DNA from 3 places in the Paenibacillus xinjiangensis genome. Region 3 is predicted to be linked to each of the others. Evidence: predicted binding sites of a transcription regulator. Region 3 holds the regulator's gene; each other region holds the start of a gene.
The links. The regulator Rex, encoded in region 3, represses fermentation and respiration genes when NADH is low (regulators of the CRP and FNR family bind a similar motif). The targets are predictions, from matches to a motif close to TTGTGAAATATTTCACAA.
Positions count from the first base shown of each region.

Region 1: the regulator Rex is predicted to act here: its motif matches at 3,191-3,208, upstream of AC6ESP_RS17510 (helical membrane plugin domain-containing protein).
Region 2: the regulator Rex is predicted to act here: its motif matches at 5,666-5,683, upstream of AC6ESP_RS11790 (formate/nitrite transporter family protein).

Region 1 is NZ_JCAALS010000017.1:37,933-48,529, reverse strand. It holds gene AC6ESP_RS17520 (AI-2E family transporter) at 147-1,295, opposite strand; gene AC6ESP_RS17515 (NAD(P)/FAD-dependent oxidoreductase) at 1,461-2,639, opposite strand; gene AC6ESP_RS17510 (helical membrane plugin domain-containing protein) at 2,669-3,100, opposite strand; gene rpsR (30S ribosomal protein S18) at 3,588-3,872, opposite strand; gene ssb (single-stranded DNA-binding protein) at 3,891-4,424, opposite strand; gene rpsF (30S ribosomal protein S6) at 4,461-4,745, opposite strand; gene AC6ESP_RS17490 (YjzC family protein) at 4,955-5,137, shown strand; gene AC6ESP_RS17485 (hypothetical protein) at 5,437-5,790, opposite strand; gene AC6ESP_RS17480 (hypothetical protein) at 5,807-5,929, opposite strand; gene AC6ESP_RS17475 (amidohydrolase family protein) at 6,282-7,472, shown strand; gene AC6ESP_RS17470 (ABC transporter substrate-binding protein) at 7,501-8,748, shown strand; gene AC6ESP_RS17465 (branched-chain amino acid ABC transporter permease) at 8,796-9,677, shown strand; gene AC6ESP_RS17460 (branched-chain amino acid ABC transporter ATP-binding protein/permease) at 9,703-10,597, shown strand, end outside.
Region 2 is NZ_JCAALS010000010.1:19,345-29,941, forward strand. It holds gene AC6ESP_RS11760 (carbohydrate kinase) at 1-766, shown strand, start outside; gene AC6ESP_RS11765 (pseudouridine-5'-phosphate glycosidase) at 772-1,680, shown strand; gene AC6ESP_RS11770 (hypothetical protein) at 1,693-1,908, shown strand; gene AC6ESP_RS11775 (futalosine hydrolase) at 2,088-2,750, shown strand; gene AC6ESP_RS11780 (1,4-dihydroxy-6-naphtoate synthase) at 2,750-3,595, shown strand; gene AC6ESP_RS11785 (L-lactate dehydrogenase) at 3,876-4,796, opposite strand; gene AC6ESP_RS11790 (formate/nitrite transporter family protein) at 4,799-5,608, opposite strand; gene AC6ESP_RS11795 (hypothetical protein) at 6,029-6,214, opposite strand; gene AC6ESP_RS11800 (AAA family ATPase) at 6,534-8,633, shown strand; gene AC6ESP_RS11805 (hypothetical protein) at 8,665-9,105, shown strand; gene AC6ESP_RS11810 (LysR family transcriptional regulator) at 9,471-10,328, opposite strand; gene AC6ESP_RS11815 (zinc-binding dehydrogenase) at 10,458-10,597, shown strand, end outside.
Region 3 is NZ_JCAALS010000004.1:64,249-74,845, forward strand. It holds gene AC6ESP_RS05500 (DnaD domain protein) at 1-244, opposite strand, end outside; gene AC6ESP_RS05505 (acetate/propionate family kinase) at 290-1,495, opposite strand; gene AC6ESP_RS05510 (3-hydroxyacyl-CoA dehydrogenase family protein) at 1,495-2,367, opposite strand; gene AC6ESP_RS05515 (AAA family ATPase) at 2,501-4,000, opposite strand; gene AC6ESP_RS05520 (hypothetical protein) at 3,993-4,532, opposite strand; gene AC6ESP_RS05525 (cell wall elongation regulator TseB-like domain-containing protein) at 4,650-5,225, opposite strand; gene AC6ESP_RS05530 (amidohydrolase) at 5,231-6,538, opposite strand; gene AC6ESP_RS05535 (redox-sensing transcriptional repressor Rex) at 6,513-7,169, opposite strand; gene dinG (ATP-dependent DNA helicase DinG) at 7,169-10,027, opposite strand; gene AC6ESP_RS05545 (hypothetical protein) at 10,043-10,597, opposite strand, start outside.

The sequences.
Region 1 (10,597 bases), on a different contig from region 3:
CATGCATAACAAAAAGAGCCTGCAACGAAACGATACAGGCTCTCTCATAATAAAGGGATAGAGCTGGCCTGTTATGACAGGCCCCTCCGGTATTTGCTTATTCGATTTGCTTCGTTCCTTATAACACATGAAGCCTTTCACTCAATCTAAGTCTTATTCTCATCCTTATACAACGCAGACTTGGATGTCATATAGCCGAACAAATGATTGAACATCACCTTCAATACAGCATACCCTGGAACGGCAAGGACAACACCGACTACTCCAAATAAATTACCTGCTGTTAGAATAACGAAGATAATCGTAATCGGATGAATCTGTAAGCTTTTGCCCATAATCTGTGGAGAGATGAACTTGCCCTCAATTAGCTGTACAATCGTCCAGATGACGATCATGCTGAGCAGCATGACCGGTGAGGTAACAGCAGCTACGATTACCGCAGGAGTAATCGCGATAGCAGGCCCCAGATAAGGGATGACCGCGGTACAAGCGGCGATCAGCGCCAGCACCAGCGAATATTTCAGGCCAATAATCACATAACCGATATAGAGCAATATCCCGATGCAGAAGCTTACGACGATCTGACCGCGGATATAGCTGCTGATCTGACTATTCATTTCTCCCATTACACGAAGCGTCGGAGTACGCATGGCAACAGGCATGAAAGATACAATTTTGTCTGGAAGCTTCTTACCATCCTTAAGCAAATAGAACAAAATGAATGGAAGTGTAATGATGGCAAGAACGATTTCCTTGAGCGCACCTACGAATGAACCGATGCTGGTCCATGCATTATTAAGCACAGACGTAATTCTGCCAGTCAGCTCTCCCATTACATCGGTTGTATTCACATCGAACCAGCTCTGCAGCTGACTCGATAGAGAGCTACCCATAATAACGTCAAATTCATCTCTAATCTGCTCCGTGTATTTCGGCAAATTGTTAATCAGCTCTGTCACTTGTTCAGAGATAAGCGGAATTACTGCAACTAGAAGGATTGTAATAATGCCGATTATAATAATGAATAATAACAGAATCGAATACACTCGTTTGATACCCTTGCGTTCGAGCAGATCAACCACTGGGTTCAATAAGTAATAGACGATACCTGCCAGAATAACAGGCAATACAATAGTTTTGAGCAGAACTGTAATCGGTGTGAATATGAACGAAACCTTCGTGAAGACCATAATATTCAGTCCGACCAGCAGCAAGACCAGCAGGAATAGAACAAACTTATTATTCAATATGAAGCGTTTGAATCTCCCGGTGCCTGTACGTATGTGATCCTCCATCTAACAACCCCCCTATTTTGCCATAACCTTCAATATGTTAAAGGGTATTATACCATTAATAAAAGTTCAATTGCGAATCAGAGGCGTAATGGACAGCACTGATTCAGACCCAATAAAAAAGCCCCCGTCACGAATGACGAGAGCTTAATCCAATGGATATTGGAATTAGTGTACCAAGGAGAACAATCCGTTAACATGCGACAGGTAGCGCACGTTACTTGCTTCCTTCATAAGGGAAGCTGCTGTTCCTTTGAGACGAAGCTGGCTAGCACCAACTGTTCCGATTCCGTCTTTTCTACCCAAGCTTGCAAGTACGCCCGAGTTAACGAATTGGAATGTCTTCATCGGAATGCCTTTGGAGCTTGCATAGATGTTGTAGCCAATAGCCTCGCCCATTTGCCAAGCGATTTGTGCACTTGGAGGGAACGGACGGCCTTCAGCGCCCATAACGACTGCGTTATCTCCAGCAAGGAAGATGTCTGCATGCGATGTGGATTGCAAGAACTCAGTAACCGTAGCACGACCACGGTTCACTTCGATACCACAGTTCGCTACTACAGGGTTGCCTGTAACGCCGCCTGTCCATACGAATGTGTTCGTCTCGATCGTGTTGCCGTCTTTCAGCATAACAACATTGCCTTTCACTTCTGTAACCGCAACGCCCATGATCAGCGTTACGCCACGTTTCTCAAGGCTAGCTTTTGCACGGTCAACCAGCTCGGCTGGGAAGCCTGCAAGGATGGAAGGACCAGCTTCGATGTTATACAGCTTAATGTCGTTAACGTCAACGCCTCTAGCTGCACACCATTTTGGAAGCATATCTGCGAACTCACCGATAAGCTCGATACCAGTCAAGCCGCCGCCGCCAACAACGATTGTTGCGTCAGCTGGGTTTTTGGATTTGCTGTAAGCTTCGATACGAGCTTGAACATGAGAAGCAATCTTTTTCGCTTCTTCAACGGATTTCAGCGTCATGCTGTTCTCTTCAAGTCCTGGAATACCGAAGAATGCTGTTTCTCCGCCAAGTGCGACAACGAGTGTATCATACTTGAAAGTGCCGCCTTTAGCCAAAGTCACTTGTTTTTTATCCGGTGCGATGTTATCAACTGTATCGATAACCAGATTGATTGATTTGCCTTTCAACAGCTTATCAAGAGGCAATGCAATGTTCTGCTCGTTCAGGCCTCCAACAGCCAGACGGTGCAATTCAGTTACGATCTGATGATAAGGGACGCGGTTAACGACTGTAATCTCCGCTTCCTCAGGTGAGAAATGTTCACGGGACGACAGTGCGCTCAGCAAGCCGCCATATCCGCCACCTAGAATAAGAATTTGTTTAGCCATGGTTATCCTCCGTTCTTGTATTATTGGAATTAGTTGCTTTTACGCTCGGACAATACGCTTAGGAATGATTGCGCAAAACGCAATGTTTTTTGAACTTCTGGATCTTTCAGCATTTTCAACATACCGAAAAGACCAATTGTCGAAGAATCAGCTTGCGCACGGTCAGTAGCTTCAATAGCTGCAGCAGCGATGCCTTTTGCTTTGTCAGTAATTGGCTTAGCGAATTCAGCGATTCCGTGAGTCATGTCATTCATAAGAACTTTGTCGTTAGCTACAGTTGTTGCTACATCATAAGCTTTCGTCATAAGAGTAACCATTTCTGCCAGCTTCGGTAGATTGTCTACCAATACAGTAAGCGACTTCTGAACTTCTGGGTTAAGCAGCTGCTCCAATACATCGACTTGGACAGATGCTGCTTCTACTGCACCATTCTCGGGTTGTTGCGTTACGGTTTCGGACATACGAATTATAGCCTCCCTTTCCCTTGCCTTAATTTAAACTGATGACAACTTCACTTCATGAACAAGTCGAACTGTTGAAAATACGATCCTACGTGAAATATTTCACAGGCACGAGCATACAAACAATTCAGCTTCCCATTTCTATAGTCAATTGTAGTCCTGTTTCACAAAATGTTCAATAACCTATTTTTATGAATTGACACAAAAACAGCTTGAAATTGATTAGTTGACAGGTAATGTCACCAAAAAAACGATGATTACATAGTTAATTCGACATATTTATGAGAAAATGAATTAAAAAACCATTGGTTACAAATGGAAGTCATCCATTACTCATCATTATTTTATAAATAGTATTTCACAATCACCATTAAATTCACGATGCAATTTGTGGTGCTTGATGAAATTCCTTACTAGTCAGCTGACCTGAGCACATAAAAAAGCCTGCAGAGAATAATCTCAGGCAGGCTCTAAAGAGCAGTACATACTACTCAGTTGTATAAGGTAGCAATGCTACTGTACGCGAACGTTTGATCGCAACAGTGAGCAGGCGTTGATACTTCGCGCTCGTACCAGTTACACGACGTGGCAAGATTTTGCCGCGCTCGCTGATAAACTTTTTGAGCAGATCAGTATCTTTATAGTCAATGTGAGTGATTTTGTTTACAGTGAAGAAACATACTTTACGACGCTTGTTGCGGCCGCCTTTACGGTTGCCGAATTTGCGTTCTGGACGTTCTCCATCTCCACCATCTCTTGGCTTAAAGCTCATTCGAATCCATCCTTTCAATTAAAATGGCAAATCATCTTCTGATATATCGATCGGTCGACCATCATCCGAGAACGGATCACGGTTGTCGTTACGTGAGTTATTACCGGACCGGCTACCGCCACCGCTATTAGAAGCGTTGCCGCCGCCGAAAGATCCGCCACCACCGCTATTGCCGCCTGAACCGCCGCCGCTATTGCCACTGCCGCCCTCTTCGCGTGGAGCTCCGCCTTCACGGTTAGATTCCAAGAAACGAACGTTATCCGCTATGACTTCCGTCACATAGACACGTTTACCTTCGTTATTCTCGTAGTTACGCACCTGAATGCGACCTTCTACCGCTGTTAAGCGTCCCTTACGCAAATAGTTCGCACATGTCTCAGCAAGCTGCCGCCAAGTCACAACCGGAATAAAATCCGCTTCGCGTTCGCCCTGACCGCTAGTAAAAGGCCGGTCTACTGCTATCGTAAATTGCGTAACTGCTACACCAGCAGGTGTATAGCGCAATTCGGGGTCTCTCGTCAATCTGCCAATCAGTATTACACGATTCAACATCGTTATAGACCTCCCAATCGATCAATCAAACGTGGACTAAGCGACGTCTCTGACGATCAATGTACGGATAACTTCATCCGTAATCTTCATGATGCGGTCGAGTTCGTTCACAACTTCTGTCGTTGCGTTGAAATGAACCAGAACGTAGTAACCATCACGAATCTTATTGATCTCATACGCAAGACGACGTTTACCGATCACATCAGTCTTAGTGACCTCTCCGCCGTTGTTGATAATGCCATTGAATTTGTCGACGATGGCTTGAACGTTTTCTTGCTCAACATCTGGACGAATAATGTACATCACTTCATATTTGCGCATTTTATTTCACCTCCTTTTGGACTAACGGCCCCATAAATGGGGCAAGGAGCGAGGTTCTTACATACTCGCATCTGTTCATTATATCAAATCGCCTACCTTCTGACAAGTCTTGTTGACTCCCGTTTTCTGGTGTTCATGATCCTCACAGCTGCAGCCCATACTAAAGCTTGGGACAGCATTCGTTTGTCTCTTCGAGGAGGTGAACAAGAATGGGTGAATGGACATTGTTTTCTCCAGGAGATAAAGCTCCGAACGACGGTACTTATATCGAAGACGGCGTGAACTCCTTCCATATGGGCATTAACAACCCTAAGAAGGTGCATCTGGAGAAGGGCCAGCGGTTTCCAGAAACAACGAATCATGAGCGCAAGTGGAAGAAGATGGGTCATTAATCAAGTCATCAGAAAAAAAATAGGTGATATGCTGTATAAAGCCCAAGACCTTCGGACATTATAATTAAGGACGACGCGAAGAGAGGTGTGGTTCCGTTGAACCTTACGGTGCAAGGGCTACAAGAGGATTTAGTCCACTCAGTATAGAAGCGGAGGGTTGTGCCAAAGACACGTTCCGTAACACACGCGCATTCTAGTGCAAGCTCATATGGAAACATATGAAATTGAAGCAGTCGGTTCACGATGAAGCATTAGTGGAATTGTACACCGATTGCAAATAGTTGCTCCATCGATTTCTGTTACCGTGTGAAATCTAATAACTCAAACCAATAACCGCTGTCGTCAGGAAAAGGAGCTCGCAAGAGCTCCTTTTCTGTTGTTTCTATACTCGGTTTAGTCTCTTCTGTATTCGCTTCGCTTGTACAGCTCTTTGGTCTGGGTCTCCGGCTCGATTCAAAGCTCTCTCCCCACCAGCTCCTCGATGCCCTCATAATATAACGCTGCAAGGCTGCTCTATCCTGCAAATTCTCGTATGCCAGGAGCGTATACCGGTAGATCTCATCAGAATAAGGCTCTCTTTCCTGAAGCTCGGTGAGTCGTAGTACAGCCTGAAGCCCCTTCCCGTTAACAGTCCAGCTCCTCCAAATAATCACCGCGATACATAGCGAGCTAGCCTTCATAATCCTGTTTCCGGTCGAATTCAACCTTCATATTGGGTTTCCGATTCGTCAGCATCTTAATCTCCGCAAAATGATCGCCCGCTACCGATGGATCATTAGCATCAATCGTCATGACCCCGTTCTGTTGATAGTTTGATCGGTCGCACCGCCCGTTTGGAATAAGAATTCGATAATGGGCTTCTGATTATCAATGGAAGCTTCCTATTACCCATAAACCAGTGCGGGAAATCCACTTGTGTTAGCTGTAATGAAAGCTCACAACAAGAATGAAGTTTATGTTGTTACATAAGTCCAATGTTTCAGGAAATCTTTGTACGATGAGGACAATGACAGTGTCGACCTCACTATGTATAATTTTGCCATAAGAAGTTCTGTGTTAGATAATATGACATTTTTGTTGGCGGGGTGGACATATGCTGGATTTACTGCTTGAAAATGTTCGGCTTCCGGAGGAGTCTCGTTTCATGAACATCGGTGTGAAGGATGGGGTTATAGCATCAGTATCCGCAATAGGCTCACCCACTCTGGAGGCGAAAGTTCGGGAGCAGGGTCATGGCGGGATGCTCCTGCCAGGTCTGGTCGAGCCTCATATCCATCTGGACAAAGCTTACCTGCTCTCACGAATGGATGGAGAAGCTGACTCTCTGCAGAAAGCCATCCAGATGACGGCAATGATGAAGCATGGCTTCACACGTGAAGATATTCAAGCACGTTCGGAGGCAGTTATTCGACAGGCGATTAGAAACGGTGTCACGCACATGCGCTGTCATGCCGAGGTCGATCCGATTCTAGGACTCACAGCGCTCGAGGCGGCACTGGAGCTTCAGCAGCAGTTCAAGCCGTTCCTTGATTTGCAGGTGGTTGTATTCCCTCAGGAGGGGATATTCGCAAGCCCTGGCACAGCTGAGCTCATGGATGAAGCCATGCGGATGGGCGGCAATGTGGTGGGGGGCATTCCTTATCAGGATCCTGATCTCGTGGAGGAGCATCTGCAGTTCGTCTTCGATCTCGCAGAGAAGTATCACAAGCCGATTGACTTCCATGCTGATTTCTCGGATAACCCGCAGCAGCTAGCCATTAAACAGATTGCGGAGCGTACGATTGCCGCTGGCATGCAGGGACTTGTCTCCGCTGGTCACGTTACCTCGCTTGGATCACTGCCCTATGAGGAAGCAGCTAACATGGCTGATTTCATTCGTACAGCGGATATCCATGTGATGTGCTTACCGGCAACGGATTTGTATATTAACGGGAGAGGGGACCGCGAGAAGCATCGACGGGGACTTACACCAGTGAAGCTGTTGCTGGAGCGCGGCGTGAATGTAACGATCGGCGTGAATAATGTGCGCAATCCATTCACCCCCTTCGGCAAAGTAGATCCGCTGGAAGTCGCTTGGCTGCTTGCCGTTACCGCTTATATGGGAGGCGACTCAGATGCGAGGCAGCTGCTTCGCATGCTGACGGATGGAGCAGCAAGGGCGCTGGGACTAGCGCATTACGGCATTAAGACTGGTGCGTCAGCTGATATGGTGCTGTTCCCTGTATCATCTGCTCGTGATGTCCTGCTTGATCGACCAGAGCATCGAACGGTCTGGAAACGCGGCCTGAAGGTCGCTCAAGCCCAATCTGAGTATGTTCCACTGGGTCTACACTAAACAAACAAATAAAGGGAGCTGGGGAAGAATGAAAGGAATAATGTTGAAGAAATGGTCACTAGTCGCAATGATGGTTGTTATGGCATGGACATTGGCTGCTTGCGGCAGCACGAATAACAACGCGGGAACGACGACAGCTAACACCACAGGAGATACCACTGCACCAGAAGTGAGCACCGACCCAATCTACATCGGGATGTCTACAGAAGCTACTGGCGATAACGCGATGAACTCCGTCAACCTCTATCAGGGCGTGCAAGTAGCTGTTGATCAAATAAATGCCAAAGGCGGCATTCATGGACGTCTGGTTGAGCTAGTGGTTCGTGACACGGAGCAGAATCCCACACGCGGCATTAGCATTATCCGTGATTTTGCACAGAAAGAAAAAGTGCTTGGCGCGATTGGCGGTTTCCACAGTACCGTTATGCTGGCACAATCACCTATTCTAATTGAAGAAAAGCTTCCGTTTATTGTGGCGACCTCTAACGTTCCAGCATCGGTTGAGAGCGGAATGCCTTGGAGCTTCGGCGTTCGTATGAATGCTAATATTACCGCCCAATATGCATTGAACTTTATTAAAGAGCACTTCAGTACAACAAAGATTGCAATCTTGCATGAGAACGGTGGTTACGGCAAAGGCGCCGCTGCGGCAATGACTACAGTACTGGAAGCTGAAGGATTGAAGCCTGTTGCAGTAGAGTCCTTCGATAATGCCAAAGACAAAGATATGACTGCACAAGTTAACCACGCTAAGGAAGCTGGTGCAGAAGTTATTTATCTATTCGGTCAAGGTGCTGCCAATGGCTACGTGCTGCAAGCGATGGATAAGCTCGGATTCAAGGTTCCTGTTGTAGGTGAGAATGGTATGGCTAACAAGGGCGCTCAAGAGGTTGGCCAAGAGCTGGCTGAAGGTACCTTTGCTATTCAAACGGCGAACTTCAATGTAGAGCAGACACGTGAGCCTGCCAAAGTGTTCCTCGAGGATTTCACAGCTAAGTTCGGTCATATCCCAACGACCTTCGCTTCTGCTGCACAAGGCTATGATGGTGCAATGATCCTGTTCCAAGCGATTGCCAAGTCAGAGCTTACGGGCGATTTGGGTAAAGACCGCGAAGCGATCAGAACGACTCTTGAGTCTGGCCTTGGCGCTTATAACGGTGTTATTAGAGGCTGGGATGAAGTATTCACAGCAAAGAATCACGATGCTATTGATGTTAACTCCTACGTGATGTGTGTATGGAAGGACGGCAAGCTTGTCATCTCTGAGCTGCAATAAGCAATTAACCATCATCAGCAACTACTACTACGAAAAGAGGGATGGCCATGTCGCTTATCCTGCAGCTCGTTATCAGCGGGCTCTCGGTTGGATGTCTCTACGCTCTAATCGCCCTCGGCTATAGTCTAACGTTTGTCGTGAATGGGACGCTCAACATGTCTCAGGGACAACTGGTTATGTTAGGAGGAGTACTCATGTTCAGCCTTGCTGGGCATGGGGAAATGCCTTTTCTCGTCGCATTCGCTATCGCGGCCGGGTTAGTCGGGCTGCTTAGTATCGGTATTGAGAGGCTGGCGATTCGCAAGTTCAGTAAAGATGCCAATTCTATTGAATGGGTGCTCAGCACCATTGCAGTTGGCATTATTATTCAAGACGTTGCTCTCTACTTCAACGGACCGGATGAGGGAGTAACTCCCTCGCCAGTAGGCAATGACATGCTCCGAATATTCGGAGCGGGCATTTATTGGAAGGAATTTATTTTTCTTCCCGTAGTCGGTATCCTGCTTGCGCTGTTAATTATGTTCTATAAGAAATCCTATTGGGGCTTATGGCTAAGGGCGACGGCAGACAATCGGACAGCGGTTGAAATGATGGGCGTGAGCAGCAACAAGGTAGTGGCCGTTGCTTATGTGCTCAGCGGTCTGCTCGCAGGTATTGGTGGGGCTCTTATGTCAACCAACTACGCGGTTTCTGTCGACATTGGTCTTCCATTAGGTCTGAAGGCCATCTCCGTTGCTATTCTTGCAGGTGTTAACAATCCGAAGGGCATTGTTGCGGCGGGACTCATTCTTGGTGTAGCAGAAGTATTTATCGGACAGTATATTTCCACTTCGTTCCGCGAAATGTTCGTGTACGGAATGGTCATACTCGTGCTGTACTGGAAGCCGATGGGACTATTCAACGCACGCCGAACAGTCGTGAAAGTATAAGTAGGAACGAAGAGGGGGGCGCAAGATGAGTGTACTCGTACAAAAAGCAGTGAACAGCAGGGGCCCATTGGCTGCAATAGTCGCGATAGCGGCTGTTGTCCTTCTAGCCGCCATGCCTTGGCTGACGGATACGTACTATTTGAATCTGCTATTTATGATTGGCATATTTGTAATCACATGCACAGGGATGAATATATTAATCGGCTATTGCGGCATTGTCTCTATTGGGCATGCTGGGCTGATGGCGATAGGCGCTTATGTATCAGCATTCCTGAGCACCAAATATGAGCTTTCCTTCTGGATCGTTGCCATAATTGGCGTCTTCGTATCCTTATTAATTGGAACCTTGATTTCGATACCAACCATCCGCGCAGGCGGCGTCTATCTATCGATGATTACCATCGCCTTCGGCGTCGTCATTCACGAAGTATTAATTCGATGGGATGCTTTCTCTGGCGGGCCATTAGGTATTTCTGGCATACCTAAGCCGACTATCGGCAGCTATGCTTTTACTCTCAAGGATATGTACCTGCTTGTTCTAGGCGTCTCCGTATTATCGATGCTTCTAGCTTGGAACCTGCGTCGTTCTGCATGGGGAAGAGCAATGATTGCATCCAAGGAAAATGAAATTGCAGCAGCCTCACTGGGAATACGTAAATTCGCCGTTCAATATGCTGGATTCGCGATCAGCTCCGTCCTTGCAGGACTATCAGGCGCAATCTATGCTCATGCGAACAGCTTCGTAAGCCCCGACACTTACGGATTCCAGACCTGTGTACAGCTGGTCCTCATCGTCATTCTTGGCGGTGCTGGAAGAGTGCTCGGTCCAGTTATCGGCGCAACCATCATCGTCTTTCTTCCAGAAGTTCTTCATATGGAAAAGCTTCGTATGGCATTGTACGGAGGTATTATGTTCGCTG
Region 2 (10,597 bases), on a different contig from region 3:
TGCATGGGTACTCGATGAGACGAAGAAAAAAGGCGTAGATATAAGCCTGTCCATCGTTCATCGCAGTGCATCGACTGGCAGCTATACCGCTCTTCTCGATGATTCGGGAGAGCTGTTCCTCGCTTTTGCCAACATGGATATTTACGACCAGTTCACGCCAGATATTCTGCAGGAGAAATGGCCTCAGGTTGCATCCTCCAAGCTTATTATAGCAGACACCAATCTGCCTGCTGAATCTTTGGAGCTGTTGATCAAACGCAGTCATGAAGAGGGGCTTACACTCTTCATCGATCCGGTATCCTCGGAGAAAGCCAAGAAGCTGCCGCAGGATCTGCATGGCGTTACAGCTATTTTCCCTAATCTAGAGGAAGCCTGCCAGCTCGCAGGCATTCCATTATCACCGAATACAGACAGCAGAACGCTCGCACAAGCGATCCGGGCGCGTGGTGTTAAGCATGTATTCATTACCCTTGGCAAGCTGGGGGTTATGTACGATGGCATCGAAGGCAGCATGCGTTTCCCTTCCATTACTTCAGAGGTTGTGGAGGTCACTGGCGCTGGCGATGCATTCGTAGCGGGCGTTGCCTATGGGCTGCTGCACAATGAATCCTACATCGACTCGTGCAAGCTGGGCCTAGCTGCATCCCATATTACTTTGCAGACTGCAGATTCTGTATCCTCTGACCTTACTGAGACTGTACTTAAACAAACGGCAGCGAATGCTTTTGAAGCGAGATTCGCTGACCTCAACTCGAAGGAGAACTAACCCTAATGAGCCTACCTATTACGTATACAGAAGAAGTCAAGCAAGCACTAGAGAACAACAAGCCTGTCGTTGCCCTTGAGACAACGATTATTTCACACGGCATGCCTTATCCGCAAAATATCGAGATGGCACGTAAAGTGGAGCAAATTATTCGCGAGCAAGGCGCCGTACCTGCTACCATCGGCATTATGGATGGCAAAATCAAAATCGGTCTGAACGAGCAAGAGCTCGAAGCATTCGCAACTAGTAAAAATGTAGAAAAAGTTAGCCGCCGCGACTTCCCTTACATTCTATCCTCCGGTAAAATCGGCGCTACAACCGTAGCTGCAACGATGATTGGTGCAGCGCTTGCGGGCATCGAAGTGTTCGCAACTGGCGGTATCGGCGGTGTACATCGCGAAGGCGAGACGACGATGGACATCTCGGCTGACTTGACGGAGCTTGCGAATACGAACGTCGCTGTCGTATGTGCTGGAGCGAAGTCGATCCTTGATATTGGCCGAACGTTAGAATTTCTAGAGACGCATGGCGTTCCTGTTGTTGGCTTCAAAACCGATGAGTTCCCATCCTTCTATGCTCGCGAGAGCGGCTATGGTGTAGACTTCCGTCTCGACGAGGCTTCACAGGTTGCCGATGTGCTGCGCACCAAATGGGAGCTCGGATTGAATGGCGGCGCGATCATTGCCAACCCTGTACCAGTGGAATCGGCTATGCAGCATACGGACATCGAGGGCGTTATCCAGCAAGCACTGGATGAGGCCAAAGAACAGAATATTACAGGGAAGAACGTTACTCCGTTCCTTCTGAACCGCATCAAGCAGCTCACGGATGGAAAAAGCCTTGAAACGAATATCGCTCTTGTGTATCATAATGCCGAGGTAGCAGCGAAAATTGCTGTGGCATTGAAACAGTAAAGGGGCTTTCTAATGGCAATCAACCGTAAATTGATAACGGATCAGGATTTTGAAGAAGCGATGCAGCGAGAGGTTCGCGTTCGCGTATTTCAAGACGATTACATCGTAAATAGCGGTGGTATCATTGTACGGTATGATGACCAAATGGCCGTTATCCAATCCGGGGTAAGCGAAATTGCTTATCACACCCGAGCGGAATGCGAATTTTATGAGTTTAGGAAGAAATAGAATGAGCCGCCAAGAGACGCAGCACAAGCTGCATGACCTTGGCGGTTTTTTCTTCATACAGGCGCCTCCCTTTCAATCAGAAGCGGAGAGGACTATAATTAATATAGCGAATAATTGAGGATATAATGCCAATGCCCCAGCACTACTCGCGCGGGGGTATGTGAAAGGAACTACATTTTATGAGCAATAGCATCGGTAAAATACTTATAATGACCGCCGTCTCAGCCGAGAGAGAGGCTGTTGAGCGTGGACTGCGCGGCGATAGCCGCTTCGATGTGATGGAGGCTGGCGTGGGGCCGATGGAGGCTGCTGCCCGGACTGCGGCAGTTCTCGCCCGTGCAGGTGCTGATTCATACAGCCTAGTACTGTGCGCTGGCATTGCCGGCGGCTTCCCTGGCCGAGCCGCTATCGGCTCACTCGTCGTGTCCGATCAGCTAATCGCTGCCGATCTAGGCGCAGAGACACCAAGCGGCTTCCTCAGCGTGGACGAGCTTGGCTTCGGCTCCGCTCGTATCATACCTGATCAAGCACTCGCAGCTCGATTGACGGAAGCATTGAACGCTGTGGGACATATCGCCATTACCGCTCCGATTCTTACCTTGTCCACTGTAACGGGAACAGCAGAAACCGCACAGCAATGGGCAGAACGTGTACCAGGGGCAGCAGCTGAAGCCATGGAAGGGTTCGGCGTTGCCACTGCCGCTCGTCTTCATGGACTCCCTTGTCTAGAAATACGTGCGATCTCGAATAGCGTCGGACCGCGGGATCGTGACGCTTGGCGTATCAAGGATGCCTTGCAGTCTCTTGAAGCTGCAAGCGCCGTACTACTGGAGGTTATATAATGAAAATCGCTTTCTCCCCGTGTCCGAATGACACCTTCGTATTCCACGCTTTGGTACATGGGCTTGTGCCTGGTGCGCCTAAGCTTGACGTCACTTATGCCGATATCGATATTACCAACCGTTTGGCCGCGTCCGGAACAAGCGATCTTGATGTGATGAAGGTATCCTACGCGGCACTGCCGTGGCTATTAGATGATTATGCCCTTCTTCCTTGCGGCGGGGCACTCGGCAGAGGCTGTGGTCCGCTGGTGCTTACCAAAGACGGTTCAACGGATCCAGCAGCACTAAGCGGTCGTACCGTTGCCGTCCCAAGTGACCGATCAACTGCCTATTTGCTGTTCCGTCTGTGGGCTGCGCAGAATGTACCTGGTGGAGTAGGTAATATCGTAATCATGCCCTTCCACGAGATTATGCCGGCAGTAAGAGATGGCCAGATTGACGCTGGGCTCGTCATTCATGAGGCTCGCTTCACTTATCCGAATTACGGCTTGTCGCTCATGACTGATCTGGGCAGCTGGTGGGAATCGGACACAGGCCTGCCAATACCGCTCGGCGCTATTATCGCCCGACGCTCACTTGATCTGGAAGCTATCGCTGGCTGGATTCATGCATCCGTAGAATATGCTTGGAAGCATCCCGAACAATCACACGACTATGTGATGGCGCATGCTCAGGAGATGGACCCAGAGGTGGCCAAGGCACATATCGACTTGTACGTGAATGATTTCACCGGCAATCTCGGTGGAAGCGGTTATGCTGCTATTACGAATCTGCTCACTCGGGCTGCAAGCGAAGGTCTTGTACCGGCAGTCGATCCAGAAGCATTAGTATGGCCTTATGCCTAAGAGCTATGAACGAAACAACCCCGATCGCCAGTAGAGCGATCGGGGTTGTTTCGCTTATATATAGGACTAGACGTCCGAATCGTCCCATTTCTTCGAATAAGCTTTCCTCGTGACCCATAAGGTCATCCAGGTGAGCAAAACTACGATAATGCCGGCAAAAATCCATACTCCAACAGGTACGTTCATCTGTAACTCCCCTCTCCGCTTTTTCTTTTATCATAACGGATAAAGGGGCTTCTCTATTCACGCAAATATTAACATTTTGCAACGATTACCTTTTTTAGAGGGCGATTGACTCGATCAGGCCTTTGAGCTTGTTGGCCGAACGCTGAAGGAGCTGCTGCTCCTCTTCCGAAATTTGCAGCTGAAGCACCTCTCTCACACCTGTCCGATCCACTACACAAGGAACGCCTAGGTACACATCGGAGATGCCTAGGTAATCATTCACTAGAGTAGAAACGTTCAGAACGGCCCCTTCGTCACAGAGAATGGCTGTACATATGCGGTCAAGCGCTAGAGCAATCGCATAATACGTCGCCCCTTTGGCTTCAATAATCTGATACGCCGCATCCCGTGTATTGGTGAATATCGTCTGCCGCTGCTCTTCCGTAAGCTGAAGCTCCGTCCCTGCTACATTAGCTAAGCTCCATAGAGGGAGCTCAGAATCGCCATGCTCGCCAATAATGTGAGCGTGAACGCTGCGCGGATCAAGATGAAGCTGCTCGCCGATCAAATAGCGGAATCTAGCACTGTCGAGCAGTGTGCCGGAGCCGATAATGCGGTTAACGGGCCACTGTGATTTTTTCCAAGAGAAATAGCTCATGATATCGACTGGATTCGATGCAATCAACAGAATGCCATCCGTGTTATACTTCAAGACCTCTGCAATAATGCTGTCGAATATGGACACATTCCGCTTCAGCAGCTCAATGCGTTCCTCACCTGGCTTCTGCGCGGCTCCTGCTGTAATAATGATAATATCCGCACCCGCGCAATCCTTATAAGTGCCTGCCCATACTTTCGCCTGACCGAGAAACGGCATGCCGTGATTCATATCGAGCGCATCGCCTACAGCTTTATTCTGATTAGCATCGATCAGTACGAGCTCATCCATCCGATTGCGAAGCAGCAAGGTGTAGGCCGTAGTCGAGCCGACCGCTCCTGTTCCTATGACGACTATTCTCGTTTTTTTCGTTGTCATTGTTATTCATCCCCTTTGCCCATTTCGAGCTCTTCTTCCTTCATAAAAGGCTTGTTCACATAATGGTACATCACTGCCATCAATACGCCGCCGCCAATCAAGTTGCCTATTGTCACCGGTACAAGGTTATGAATAACGCCCGCTGTCGATATCGTGCCTGGATGGTTCAATACGAGCGCAATCGCGAAGGTACACATGTTAGCGACACTGTGCTCATAGCCTGAGATGAAGAAGCAGAATACGAATAGCATCATCGCGAACATTTTGGGACCGTCACCCTTGAGCGACATTGGTACGAAGAAGGCTAAGCATACGAGCCAGTTGCATAATATCGCCCTGAAAAAAAGCTCCGATGCCGGCGTGTTCATCTTCGTCTCTACGACACTGAGCAGGAAGCCATTCACATGGGAATCCGCGAATAGGCCAGTCGTGAAGATAAGCCCCGCGAATACGGCAGCCCCTAGCAGATTGCCTGTATAGCTCATCCCCCACAGCTTGAATACCTCCGGCCAGCGAAGCTTCCCTCGCAGTGCAGCGAATGTATAATAAAAGGTATTTCCCGTGAACAAATCTCCACCGCCATAAGCAATCAATATGATCGCTGCGCCGAAGGTTAAGGCAGCCATCGGATAGGTTAGCGGAGAATGCTCCAGATAGAAGAAGTTCCCTGTCTTAAAAGCAACGATAACGCCGAAGCCGATGAACATACTCGCCAGCATCGACCTTGCCAGATAGCGCATGCGGCTCTGCTTGAATATTTTATGCTTTTTGAGCGCCAGCTGCTCGACCTTCAATAACGGCTGTACCTCCATTGCCCTCACTCCCTTTTGCTGGTACAGGGAAATAATACCACAGCGTTGGGTGCGCTAGTGTGATTAATGTCACACTGGTAATAAAATATATCCCTTCTGTGTATGGCGCTGCGAAAGGGATGGTTCTTACGATCGCTGTTGCTCCTGGATTTCTTCTAATCAATTAGAAGTGGTGGAAATCCAGGAACAAAGGCGAACGCTGCGCTTCTCCAGAATCCATCCCCTTTCTCCGCTCGACAGAAGGTCTACCAAGTGCGGGAGGGCATAGTGCCCTATTGAGGCTGGCGCCAATAGGAGAACTTACATGACGAAAAGATAAATTAGACAGAGCAAAGTAAAGGCACTATCATGGGTATTTCCCATAAGGAAACGCCAGTTGATAATGCCCTGTCTCTGCATATTGAAGAACTCGGTTAAGTTTCAACTGAGCAGACGTCCTATTAAATCATAAATCCATTCAGAAAAATTGAGAACCAGCGAGAGCATGCTTAATAACATTCCCGACAATAAAAAACCATTTTTCAGCCCTTTTGCTTGGGGGTCTAGGATACTTAAGAAATCCCAAAAATAAATTCCGTTTATGGGAGAACCCCCATTAGCTGCCATTCCGATTTCATCCCCTGACCTAAACAGCTGTCATTATTATTTGGAATTACCTTTATAAGATATTAAATTCAACTATTGTTCAATCGATCTCCTTATCCACCATGAAAACCCAGTCCTCATGCGGACTGGGTTTTCATGGTGGAAGCGAACCGTGGCTGTGCAAAACCACAATTCGCCGGAGTGTGATGATTAGGGTATTTGGTGAAGTAGCTTAATACTTAACTTTTGTACAAGCATTTCGTTGCTCCTCAACGTCGTAGCACCACATCCAAATACTGTGTTATTCTAGTTATATTATAAATAGTGGGGGTGCTATACAATGAGATTAGTTCGATATAGAGTTCAACATTTTAGATCGGTAAGTGATAGTGGTTGGATAGAATGTGATGACGTTACAACACTAGTCGGTGTAAATGAAGCCGGAAAATCAAATTTACTTACTGCTCTTTGGAAACTCAGCCCTGTAAAGGGAGGAAAGATTAACCTACTTGCTGATCTTCCTAGAAAACGATACTCAGAACTTAGGGATAAAGAAAAGAAGCCCATTTTCATTAAAACTGAGTTTGAACTTCCCCACAAATTAATACAGAACCTTGTTAAAATTACTGGCGCTGAGTATGAGGATGTTAGAATTGCTTCAGTCGATAGGGATTTTAATGGTGAATATTTTATCAGCTTTCCTTATTCTAAAGGTAAAACATCAATTCTCGCCGCAGATTTAAGCAGAATTATCGAGAATGCTCTCAACTTAATTGAGCCCTTAGAGGAAGTTGGAAAGACCGAAGAAGGAATAAAAGAAGAGACACTTAAATGCCTCACCGCATCTCTTGAAATCATAGGCGAGAAAGAAGAACTAATTATACCTGATATTAATGCAATTATTGATTGCTTTAATCTCAACTCAAAGGAAATGAAAACTTCAGTTATACGACCAATTTTTATGGACACGTTAAATTCTGTTCGAGAATTTGTAACCATCCTAGAAAGACCCAATCCATCAAGTATAGAGGCAGCCACAAAGTTAGTCTTAAATCAAATTCCATCATTTGTATACTACTCAAACTATGGAAATTTGGATTCCGAAATTTACTTGCCTCATGTCATTGATAATTTGAAACGCTCTGACCTAACTGGTAGCATTGAAGCGAAAGTTAGAACCTTGCGTGTACTATTTGAATTCGTCGGACTCGACCCTCAAGAAATTCTGGATCTCGGTAAAGACCCTGAGCCGGTAAGAGATGCTTACGGCAATATCACACAAGAGCCAACTATTGAGGAAATAAATAAAACCGCTCAAAATAAAACTGAAAGAGACGTTCTCCTTCAATCGGCTTCTGCTAGTTTAACTTCAAAATTCAGAGATTGGTGGAAGCAGGGCAATTACCGCTTTGATTTTCATGCTGACGGTAAGCACTTCCGAATATGGGTATCTGATGAAATCAGACCGGAACAGGTCGAACTAGAAGGAAGAAGCACAGGATTACAATGGTTTCTTAGTTTCTACCTAATATTCCTAGTAGAAAGTCAAGAGTCTCATAGAGGAGCAATTCTACTACTAGATGAAGCTGGACTCTCCTTACATCCCTTAGCCCAAAGAGATTTATCTAAATTCTTTGAAAGTCTCTCTAAAACTAATCAGATTATTAACACTACTCATTCGCCATTTTTGGTAGACACAAGTCATGTTGATCGTGTAAAAGTTGTTTACGTTGATGGCGAAGGATATACAGTTGCTTCCCAAGATCTTAGAGCAGCTGAAGATAAATCTCAAGCTAGATCAGTCTATGCTATACACGCTGCCCTTGGCCTAAGCATTTCTGATACCTTGTTGCAAGGCTGTAAACCAATAATTGTTGAGGGGCCCTCTGATCAGTTTTATTTGAGTGCTATTAAAAATTACTTGATTAGTGAACAACTCATAGCTCCTAAAGAAGAAATAGTGTTTGTACCGTCGGGTGGAGTTCGAGGAGTAGAAGGAATTGCAAGCTTACTTTCAGGTAAAACAGAAGATTTACCTTTTGTATTACTAGATTCCGATAAGCCAGGAAAAGACTTTAAGAATAAGCTGGAACAACGTCTATACAAGGATGCTCCTGGCAAGATCATTGAAATATTTGATATTACCGAAACCGAAGACAGCGAGGTAGAAGATCTTATTCCTTTTGACATGATTAAACCTGGAATAGTACGAATTTTTCGTGAAGTTGAGACTGAAGAGTTCGAAGACGCCTATATTACTGGCAAGCCCTTAATTAATCAAATTCAAGATTTCGCAGAAAAACACAGTATACTTTTACCTGTCGGTTGGAAAGTTGATTTAGCACGACTGGCAAAACAACGACTGCTGCTACAACGTTCAAAAATTGTTGATGAATCTACAAAAAATTCATGGCAAAAACTTTTCATGAAGTTTATTTAACGATTATACAATGAGAGCTCTGTCCTGTAATATGGCCTTGAGGATTGGTGGTAAAAGGGCAAATGTCACAAATATAGATATTTTTAAATGTCCTACAAATCCAGTTTGGAAAGACTTAGATAGACAAACTCGAAAAAATTATTTAAAAAACTGCGAACCATTCTTGATAAGTCAACTTCAGAATACCAATTTAAAATGCATCCTGGTTGATGGCAGTGGTGTTTATTTAGAGTTAAAAAAAGTAATTAAAAATAGTCCGTTTAGATTAAAATCTTCACAACCACTAACTGTACCAATACTCAACAATAAAAAAAGTTGCAAAGTTTATAACGACCAGATTACAGATAACACAGGTAGAATCATTTATGTAACTGGAACAAGCCAAAGAATATCTAGTGATCATCGAGGGCAGTTTGGCAATCTAGGTGACAGGTCTTACGTAGCAGCCTTATTAAGTAGCAATTTAATATAATGTATATCCATCGGTCCTGTCCTGCATTATTCATATTGTGGTTTTATCAACTTGATTATAAAATCGGTCTGAATTGAATCGTCAGGTTTTTCACAGTAAAAATCAGCAAGTTTCATTGAAAGCGAAAGTACCGTCAATAGCGTCACACGAAACCGGTACTGATACTTCTAAAGGTGATTCTGTCCAGATAAGTACCATCATGAACCCCTGTCCATCCTTATCCGTTATGGTTTTGCTTGGACAAGGGTTCAGAAAACCGAACCGTGGATGAGCAAATTCACAATTCGCCGCCGCGTGTTGCTTAGATTGTTTGATGATATGGTCTAGCACTAACACTCGACGCTATCGATCGTTGCGGGTTAACATTATTGCTTAGCTTCAACTAATTGTATTAGCTTTGTCAACGAACTTGAGTAAATCGAGTCATGTCTATGCACAAACCATACCTGCAAATCTCGGTACTCTTCAGGCAAGCGGTGGGAAGCGATTATGCCCTTCTCTTCCGCCTTGGCAATCGATGATCGTGGTAGCATAGACACACCGAGCCCAGCGGAAACCCCATCTAGAATAACTGCTAATGTGCCAAATTCCATAATCTGATATGTGGTCAGGCCAGTTCCTCTCAGTAAACTCTCCGCTTTTGCCCGATGCGTACATCCAACATCGAAAAACAACATCGGCTTCGAAAGCAACTCGTGCATGTCGCTTTTTCCCGGCTCCGAGATCAGCACCAACTCCTCTTCAAAAGCCGCGACATGTTCTATATCTGGATAGACAATTGGTCCATAGACAAAAGCTCCATCAAGCTCGTAATCCAACACCTTTTGTAAGAGAGCATGTGTCACTCCCGTAATGAGCGATAAATTAACATCCGGATATCGTGATTGATATTCGGCCAATAGAGGAGTCAGATGAATGACCGCAGTCGTTTCAATGGAACCTATCCGAAGAGGCCCTGCAGGATGGTCCGAGTATTGTGTAGATTTCACAGCCTCGTCCATCAGAGTCAGTATTTTATCCGCATATCCCAGTAAATTCTCGCCAGCCGGAGTTAGCGTCATCCCTCGATTGGATCGCCGAAATAGGGGGATTTTCAACTGAGCCTCAAGATACTGAATTCGGGTCGTCACATTAGACTGTACATAGTTCAACATTTGCGCAGCCTTGGTTATGCTCCCCTCTTGAGCTACAGCTTGAAATATTCTTAAATCTCCGCTTTCCATTTCTATGTCACCTACTTGGTATGATCATTTATGATACTCACATTCGGTTTTGTTCATTTTACTGTATGATTCCCACTCTGTACAATTCAAAATAGATTCATCGAAATACGAATTACTGGAGGAGTTAGGATGAAAGCAATCGTACATGCTGGGATGAACGGCTTGAAGGGCTTGACATATGAAGACGTCATTGACAAACAGCCGGGCTTCGGCGAAGTAAAAGTAAGGCTGAAAACTGCAGGGTTGAATCATCGAGACTTATTTCTCAT
Region 3 (10,597 bases):
CGAGCAGCTGTTCAACGGACCGTACAGTTGTTCCGAGCCGTTCTGCCAATTGTTCAGGAGTCGGGAATTCAACTCCCTCCGACTCACGAAACAGCATAAGCTGCAGCAGCAGCATGGCTTCCGTATCGGATAAATCCAGATGGCGATAAGAGCGCAGCAGCAGCGCCGACACATGCACGCCTCCCTCATTCATTACAGCAGCCATGCCGCGTGAATAAGCTTTCCACATGTCGTCATTGCTCACGATTCTCATCCCTCCTACCTCATAATGTTAAGGCTTCATCGAATTTTAAGCTTGTTCTTGAGCAATCGTGTAGGTATCACGCGCAATCAACAGCTCCTCGTTCGTCGGAACGACAAGCACTTTCACACGGGAAGCAGCAGTCGAGATGACTCGAGCTTGCTTGCTGCGTTCTGCATTGCGGGCTTCATCAAGCTCAATGCCAAGGAAAGTAAGTCCTTCGCATACTGCTTTACGAAGAACCGATGAATTCTCACCGACGCCTGCTGTAAAGACCAATACATCAATGCCATTCATAGCAGCAGCGTAAGAACCGATGTATTTGCGCACACGATAAGTATACATATCAAATGCCAGCTTCGCCTTACGGTCGCCTTCATCCATCGCTTCCGTTACTTCGCGCATATCACTGCTGATGCCGGAAACAGCAAGCATTCCGCTGTGCTTGTTAAGCATGGAATTAACCTCATTCAATGTCAATTCCTCTTTATTCATAACAAACGGTACGATTGCAGGGTCGATATCTCCACTACGTGTTCCCATCATGAGACCTTCCAGTGGTGTCATTCCCATACTCGTATCCAATGATTTGCCATCCAAGATAGCGGTACAGCTAGCACCATTGCCAATGTGGCAAGAGACCATTTTGAGGGACTCCAATGATTGTCCAAGCAGCTCAGCGCCTTGTTGGCTCACATACTGATGAGAAGTACCGTGGAAGCCGTAACGGCGAATTTTGTGTCTGCTGTACAGTACCGTTGGAATAGGATACAAATACGAGGTATTCGGCATCGACTGATGGAAGGCTGTATCGAATACAAGCACCTGCGGCACGTTAGGCATATTCGCCTCAACCGCCATTATGCCCATCATGTGAGCTGGATTGTGAAGCGGCGCAAGATCGAACAGCTTGCGAATCTCAAGCTTCACGTCAGGAGTAACAAGTACAGAGCTCTGGAATACTTCTCCACCATGAACAACGCGATGACCGACTGCTTGAATCTCAGCCATCGATGCAACGGCACCATATTCCGGGTGTGTCAGCATATCGATTACTCTTTTAACGGCAGTCACATGGTCCAGAATTTCACTAACATCACGCACCTCTGGCTTGTCCGGTGGCTCATGCGTAACGATGGAGGAATCCATGCCGATCCGCTCTACTCTGCCGCTTGCAAGCACCGATTCATCCTTCATGTTATACAATTGATATTTCAAAGAAGAGCTGCCTGCATTAATTACGAGTACTATCATTAGATTCGGTCCCCATCCTTATCATATTTGAAAAATCCTTCGCCTGTTTTGACACCAAGATTGCCAGCGCGAACCATCTTCTTCAGCACGATTGACGGACGGTATTTCAGCTCACCATATTCACGGAACATCCGATCAAGTGCTGCTAGAACAGAATCCAATCCGAAACGGTCAGCCATCTCGAACGGACCATGCTGGAATGAATATCCAATTCTCATCGCATTGTCGATATCTTCAGCCGATGCAACGCCTTCTTCCAGAACATGAAGCGCCTCATTAATCAGCAGACAAATAAGCCGGGAAGTTACAAAGCCCGGTGATTCAAACACCATAATCCCTTTTTTCTGAATAACTTCCTCGACGAATTGCTTCGTTCTGACGAATGTATCCTCTGAGGTTTTGAGTCCCCGAACAATCTCAACTAGGTCGATCTTAGATACTGGATAAATAAAATGCGTACCGATAACCCGATCCGGGTTCTTCGTTACACTTGCCAGTTCAGTTAGGCTAAGTGTTGACGTATTGCTCGCCAGTATCACATCTGGAGGACAAATACGGTCAACCTGCTCGAATACGGCCTTCTTGCTCTCAAGATCCTCCGTAATCGATTCAATAACGAGTTCACAATCCGCAAGGTTGTCGTAGTTCTCACACAGATGAATACGGTTGAGAATAAGCTTCTTCTCTGACTGTGTAAGTGCCCATTTCTCGATCTGTCTTTCCAGACTAAGCTCGATCATTTCTTTGCCGTATGTCAAACGCTCTGACGAACGCTCCATTAGATAGACGTCCAGGCCATTAGAAGCAAGCATCTCTGCTATACCTTGCCCCATCGTACCGGCTCCAATTACTCCTACTTTTTTGATAGACATGATTCTCTCCTTGTTTTGTTTCTCTTGATGTTTATTGAGAAACATTCTCTTTATATTTATACTCTTCTTTATTATAACGATTTTCAGAAAAAAAAGAAGGCAGACAACGTGTCCGCCTTCAAATTGTGACATTTTAAGCGATATTCGAGAGTTTGTGAAGCAAATCACGGAAATCTTTGCCGCTGATGGTCTCTTCACGGATAACTACGTCTAATGCTTGGAGGAATACCGAGCGCTTCGCTTCCAGCATGGTCTTCGTCCGAAGCATCAGATCATCGAGAATTGAGCGGTTAATGGTGGCCCAGCTATCAGGTGTCATCATCTTCGAATCAATAATTCCAAGCTCCGTTAAGCCCGACTCGACCAAAGTCCGAACGATATTCATCGCTTGATCGAAGTCGCCGCGAGAGCCCGTGCTTCGATCACCATAGAACATCTCTTCAGCAGCAGCCCCCGCCAGAGCAATCATAATTTGTCCATTCAAAAATTCTCGTGTATACAAATATTGATCCTGCTGCGGATTATGGCGAACATAGCCCAGCGCTTGCCCACGCGGGGACAGCGCAACCTGCGACACACTGCCAGGGCGAACAATCTCAGCTGCTATAGCATGACCTAGCTCATGAAGCGCAATACGCTCGCGCTCCTCTTTGGTTGCTTCGCGGTCAGTCTTCTCACCCATCATGACCTTATCAATGGCCATGCCCAGATGGTGCTCCATGATAGCAGCGCTATTGTCACGCAAGGCATAGATTGCACCCTCATTCATTACCCCTTCGAGCTGGGCGCCAGAGAATCCGAACGATTCCGTTGCAATTTTGTCCAAATCAACTGAGGAATCAAGCGGTTTATTCGCAGCATGAAGAGTAAGGATATGCAGACGTCCCTTCTTGTCAGGAAGCTCTACGCCTATATGACGGTCGAACCGGCCTGGTCGGAGGAGCGCACTGTCCAGCATTTCCTTCCTATTCGTAGCTGCAATAATCAGAATACGCGGTGATTCGTCAGACCGGATGCCATCCATTTCTGTAAGCAGCTGATTAAGAGTCTGATCGTATTCGCGATGCTGACCGCCATCCCGCTTACCGCCAATTACATCGATCTCATCTATAAAAATAACCGCATTGCTTTTGTTTGCCTTCTTCGCTTTTTGCCTAGCTTCCTTGAACAAATCACGAATGCGGCCTGCCCCTACACCTACATACATTTCCACAAATTCACTGCCCGAAGCAGCCAGATAAATAGAATCTGTATAGTGTGCGGCTGCCTTAGCCATTAAGGTTTTACCTGTTCCCGGAGGTCCGGTCAGCAGAATGCCTTTCATAGGACGAATGCCAAGCTTCTTCATCTCTTCATACTTCACAAGAAAGTCGAGAGCCTCTATAAGCTCCTGCTTCGCACGTTCCTGCCCTCCGATCTGTTCGAAGGTTAGAGAAACCTTCTTCAGCTCAGACGATTTTCTGGAGCCTTGAGCTGCAGTCATTCGTGTTTTTCCCCCACGAGAAGCGAATAACACCACTGCACCCAATACAGCAAGCATTAGAAACGGAACAATGTTAACGCCCGTGTACATTAAGAACGCTAATAGAACAGGTACGAAGCCGACCAGCATTTCTTTCCAATATTTAAGCATAGGTCGACACCTCCAGCTGTGCTGGTACACGAGGAAGCACGACGTATTTCGATGCAGAATCATCTTTTAACGTAATATATACATTCTTATCATCCATATCTGTAACAACTTGAACACCTTGATATTGCTCAGCTAACTGCTCTAAGGAAGCTGGTATATCTGAGTATTGCTTGGTTTCCATCGCCTGTGCTACATCGAATAATGCCGAAGACCAGATTTGATCTAATCGTACACTGGAATCTGGGTCCTTAATAGTAAGCTGCAGCTCCCTAGTGCCGATTATATCTTTGCCTTTTTCATTAATTGAATCATATATAGACTTCAAGTTCGCATCAGGCTCCAACGTTAATTGGATAGAAACAACTTCTTTATCTAGAATGGGAGTGTCCGCTTGGACAATACCGTCCACTTCTTTAACCGCTTTTTGTAATGGTGCATCAATCGCAACTTGATTATAGAGAAGCCATCCTCCAAACAAGATCAGAACGGAGGCTGCAACAGTTATAAGTGTCGGAACAACTCGTAGCTTCATTCATAAATCCCCCTCTGTCCATAATGTAATACATCATTCGTATATCAACACCGCTATACGAAAGTATATCACATTATAATAGACAGAAGAGGGTGTAAAAATAGGAAGCAATCGTGATTATCCAGCAGAGCTGGCAGGCAGACGGTATTCATTAAGCAGCGTACCGTCACGGAAGCTGTAGAAATCATAATAATATTTATCTACATTCTCATCACTCATATAGAATACTTCCCATACGAGCTGTCCATTCATTACGCCAGGCTGAACTCGCTTTATGATCAAATCTGGTTTGGCTTGGCGGAATGCTGCCCGCACATCCGCCTTTCTTACCGCTTCAGAAGATTTCACAATCAGCTCGGTTCCTTGCGTTATTATTTCTTCTTCTCCTGCCTCATCAGCTTGAGTTACCGGAGGAGTGACGAAGACGAAGACCTCTTCTCCCGCCTCATCCTCACCCTCAACAACCCAGGTCTGCTTATCCCATACATGCTTGGTAATCGCAGTAACTGACGTAAGCCCAGCAGCTTCAATGGCTTGAGATTTGATGGTCTTCTCCGTCATCCAGAATGGATTTTGTACGGTATTGTAATATATAAGCATACCCGCAGCAAGAGCTGCCAATAGAACGCCAACAACGGCAAGAGTTCGGCCAGGAGTCATGAAGGCCTTACGCTTTCTAGTGCTTACCCGCATAACAGCTAGCCCTTCAGCAGACGGTCGAAGCTTGCTGCTGCCTCATACCGGATTTGTTCTTCATCCAGAAGCGTGCATTGCCCCTTGCTGACAACCTGCTTACCATCAACCCATACATCCGTAACATCGCGGCCTGAACCCGAATATACGAGGTGGGATACGAGATCAGTCTGCGGATAATAATGCGGCTGTTCAATATCTAGAGCAATGAAATCAGCCTTCATCCCAACAATGAGCTGACCTATGGAGCCTTCTTGCCAGATTGAGCGAGCTCCATACAAGGTGCCCATGCGCAACGCTTCCATAGCAGGAACAACCGTAGGATCGCCTGATACGCCTTTATGAAGAAGTGCCGCAAACTTAATTTCCTTGAACAAATCCAAGTTATTGTTGCTCGCTGCACTGTCTGTACCAAGCGAGACTGTCACTCCTGCCTTCAACAAATCAGGTACACGTGCAATTCCACTTGCAAGCTTCAGATTGCTAACCGGATTATGCGATACAGCTACCTTCCGATCAGCAAGCAGAGCGATTTCCTCATCATTCAAGTGTACAGCATGTGCAACTAGCGCAGGACGTGAGAAGAGTCCGAGGCGATCCAGATGCTCAACTGGACGTACGCCGTAATCCCGAACATTTTGCTCCACTTCTGCCATTGTTTCTGACATATGGGTATGAACCGGAAGATCATAATCATGAGCCGCTTGAACGAATTTCTCTATATAATCCGGAGGGCAGGTATACGGAGCATGTGGTGATATCATCGTTGTGATTCGACCATCTGCCTTGCCATTCCAATCACGTGCAAAAGCAATGGCTTCAGTGAGCTTCGACTGCTGCTCAGCTTCTGAGCACAGGCCGATTACTCCTCTTGTCAAACATCCTCTGATACCTGACTGCTCCACCATAAGTGCTACTTGATCCATTCGATCGTACATATCTACAAAGGTAGTCGTACCTGACTTCAACATCTCTACAATCGCAAGAGCGCTTCCAGCCCTTGTATCTTTGTCAATGTATCTGCCTTCCATCGGCCACATCTTCTGCTCCAGCCATACCTGCAAATTCTGATCGTCAGAGTACCCTCTCAGCAATGTCATTGCGGCGTGTCCATGCGTATTAATCAAGCCAGGCATGTAAGCGTGCTTGCTTCCATCGACTCGCTCTACTGATTGTTCCAAATTCTCAGGCTGGGCTTCGCCAATGTATGTAATTCGATCATTGGTAATAACCATATGACCACGAACAACAGGTTGTTTCTCATCCATAGTAACGAATAAACCATTCTCAATCCAAGTCTGACTCATTTTCATCGTTCCTTCCTTTTTCCAAATAATAAGCTAGACTTAACAGCTCTCTTGTGAAATCTGCATGATGAACCCGAACCTCTTCTGGTACTCGTAGAATAGCCGGAGCGAAGTTAAGAATACCCTCTACACCGGCCTCGACAATTTGGTTCGCTACATTCTGGGCTTCGTGACTAGGTACAGTAATAATACCGATACGAATATCATATTCAGCTACTGTCTTCTTGAGCGTCTCCATCGGCATAACGGTCAAGTTATTGATCTTCGTGCCAATTTTGGATGGGTGAACATCGAAGACAGCAACTATCTTCATATTATCTTTCGAATAAGTATTGTAATTACAGAGGGCATGCCCTAAATTACCAGCACCGATGAGTACGACATTAATCGCTCGATCGAGCTTTAATATTTGCCGAATCTTATCAATAAGATGAGTCACATCATAGCCAATTCCTTTGCGGCCGAAATCACCGAAATAAGCTAAATCCTTACGGATTTGAGCTGGGTTAAGATCAAGCTTCACCCCAAGCTCCTGTGAGGAAACGGTTTGAACTTCTCGATTATCCAGCTCATTGAGCACTTGAAGGTAAATAGGCAGCCGTCTTACGACTGCCTCTGAAATCTTCGTCTGTTTCATCAGCCTTCATTCTTCCCTTCCGCAAGCCACTCACGCATTCTTGGCACAATCTGTTCAATATGCATATGCTCGATTTTTGGTCCAGGCAGAGAATACAAAAAGTGTTTGCCATAATACGTCTCTATTACTCTCGTATCATAGATAATGACAATCCCTTTATCCTGTGAGGTCCGAACGAGTCTACCGAAGCCTTGCTTGAAGCGAATAACCGCTTGTGGTATAGATAATTTCATAAAAGGATTCTGTTTCTGCTTCTGCAGCATTTCGGATTTCGCCTCAACAAGCGGATGATTCGGTGGCTGGAACGGCAGCCTCACAATTGCAAGGCATGTTAAAGCGTCTCCAGGTATGTCTACACCTTCCCAGAAGCTGCTTGTTCCAAGCAATACAGACTCTGGCTGCTGTGTGAACCTTCGGGTGAGCTTCGTTCGATTGCCACTGTCTATTCCTTGACCCAGCACTTGAATGCTAGAACCAGTTAACGCTTCTTTGAGCGGTTCATACACTTGCTTAAGCATCCGGTACGAGGTGAACAGCACGAGCATGCGCCCTTTCGTCTCCATCGCTGCAGAAGCTAATGAACTGACGAGCATCGAGACGAACTGCTGATCTCCTCCAGCGCCTTTAAGCGTTGGGAAGTTGCGCGGAATAATAACGAGCGCTTGATCCCTATAATTGAATGGAGAAGGCAGCTGTACCGTCTTCAGCCTGTTCGTCTGCTCAAATCCGGTTAGTCCAAGCTGCTCTTCGGCATATTGGAACGACTTCTGAACAGAAAGAGTGGCAGACGTTAGAATGATGCTCTCCTTCACGTCGAAGAAATATTGCTGCAGCTGACTACTTACATCAACCGGTACGGAATATAAATGTACGGATCTATAGCGATTAGCAGTGGTAGCTTCAATCCAAGGCACTTCTGTTGCTTGATCCATCTTCATGAACGTGCGCAAATCATCCTTCACACGCATTAAATCACGAATAGCACCATTAATATCCGTAATAGTCGCCTGAATAGTCGTATCATCCAGACGCTCTTTTATATCAGACACCATTTTATCCACTGTACGTGTAACTCGTCCTAGCTCTGCATGTACATTATCCTCAACGGTGATGGCGTCATCCCAGCCTGTTGGCAGATTATCACTGCGTAAGCGGCAGACGGCTTGGCCATTATCATTGCTGACGTCCGACGAATTGCCTACGAAGCTGTAGAACATCTCGAATAATTTATCCCAGTGCTCCTTAACTTCATTGAACACGGGTATTACTGTATCGATGGTTTCCACCCATGCATTTGCCCTCTCGTCACCCTCCTGCTGGAGCTTGAATCGGAGCGAGGGAAGCAGACCGGAACGGCTGTCTTTGAACAATCGCATCGTAGCATTCATTAAGGAATAATAGGATAACTGCATACCCAGATGCTTGCTGGCTACCTCCTCCATATGATGGGCTTCATCAATGATGAGATGATTATAGCCTGGAAGCAGTCGATGATCCGCTCGAATATCAGTGAACAGCATCGAGTGATTCGTTATGCATACATCTGCAATGTTAGCCTCATGCTTGGCACGATGATAATAGCAGCGCTTGAACCATGGGCATTGCCTATTCAGACACGAGTCCGCATCACTAGCCACTGTAGACCAGAAGTCGGTTCCTTTATTGTTGAAATTAAGCTCTTCTTGATCACCCGTCTCTGTCTCCCCTAGCCATACCACCATCTGTGAAGCGGTAATTGCATCCTCATACGGAGAAGCCAAATCGCGTGTATTTATTTTATTCTCGAATTTTCGTAGACATAAATAATTGCCGCGTCCCTTGAATATAGAAGCACGGAAGTCAAAAGGCAGCAATTCCTTGAGCAATGGCACGTCCCGATGACGCAGCTGCTCCTGCAAATTAATCGTATGCGTGCTTACGACTATCTTCTTCTCCTCACGGACACCATAATAAAGGGAGGGAATCAAATAACCGAGAGATTTACCTGTTCCAGTACCCGCTTCAATCAACAAATGACGGCCACTATTCAGAGAGTCATATACCTCATGGAACATGGTCGTCTGTGCTTCTCGTTCCTCATAGCCTGGGAATTTCTCAATAAATTTCTGTTTAATTGCATCCAAATATTGCTCAAAAGAAAAGTCGCTTAGCGGCTGTTCATCAGCACCGGCTCGTGCTGGCTGTTCTTCAGTCCATTCACCAGCCTTCAAAGCGAACTGATTAAAGTACTCATAATCATTCGTCTCGAACATCGTCTGCTGCTCTGCCTGCTGCAGCGCTAGACCTATGAACCAGCTAAGATCGCTGCTGCTGTCTATAAGAAAGGATAGCCGCTGCAAAGTAAGCAGCGGCAGGTTTCTGAGCTTGCGTACGGATTCAGCAAATAAAATGGCTGTAGCCATCGCATCGCTGTCAGCACGATGATGCTGTTCATGGGTGATACCGAATTGCTCGGATACTGCTCCAAGCTGGTAGGACGTAATGGATGGATAGAGCACCTTCAATAATTCGATCGTGTCCAGCCTTCGTCCACCGAACATATGATAGCCGCTGCGATCGAGCGCTTGATTCAAGAAGCCTGCATCGAAGTTGACATTATGGGCAACTAGAACAGCGTCATCAAGCAGAGGAATGAGCTGCATCAGAACTTCATCAAGCGCTGGAGCGTCAGCTACCATGGCGGCATCAATTCCAGTTAGCTGAGTTATAAACGCTGGAATTGGAATAGTAGGCTGTACAAACGTATTGAACGTTTGTACAACCTCCAAATCATTATCAAGAATAACGAGACCAACCTCAAGAATTTCATCAGTTGCACTATGTCCCGTCGTTTCCAAATCTAATACGGCAAATTTCATTAACGACCGATCCCTTCACAAGCAGCAAAGCTCGGTACTACCAAAAAATAAGGACAATTGCTGCGGCGTTTCTTTACAACATTTCAAGTTGTTTAACGGGTCCTTGAAGCTCGGGCAAGTGTCATAAGCTTGAATAAATAATTGCTCTGCTTGCTCCAAGTTCATGTAGACCGCTTGAATGCACCCAAGGGCATTATAGCCTAAAGCACGCCACTTCGGATAGTCCGTTAAAGCAACTAATAGCTGAAAATGTCGTTGCGCTTCGCTCCAATTCTGAAGATGCATGAAAGTCATCGCTAAATACAGGCGAGCCAGATTGCATTCCGGCAAATTGCTGACAGCCATCTGAAATTGGGAGGCTGCATGGGAGAACATAAATAACTTATAATACCCTTGACCTTTAGAAATCATTTCAGCCAGTTCGTAAGGAAGCACCATATCCAGCTCACTGTTATAGGGCTGCTTGGTGATTTCCGGTTGTTCCGGCGCTGCAGCTTCCGTTGTTGCGGTTAATGATTCCGATGCCGCAGCCATAGCAGCTGCTGCGGCACCTGCATTCATTAGAGCAGC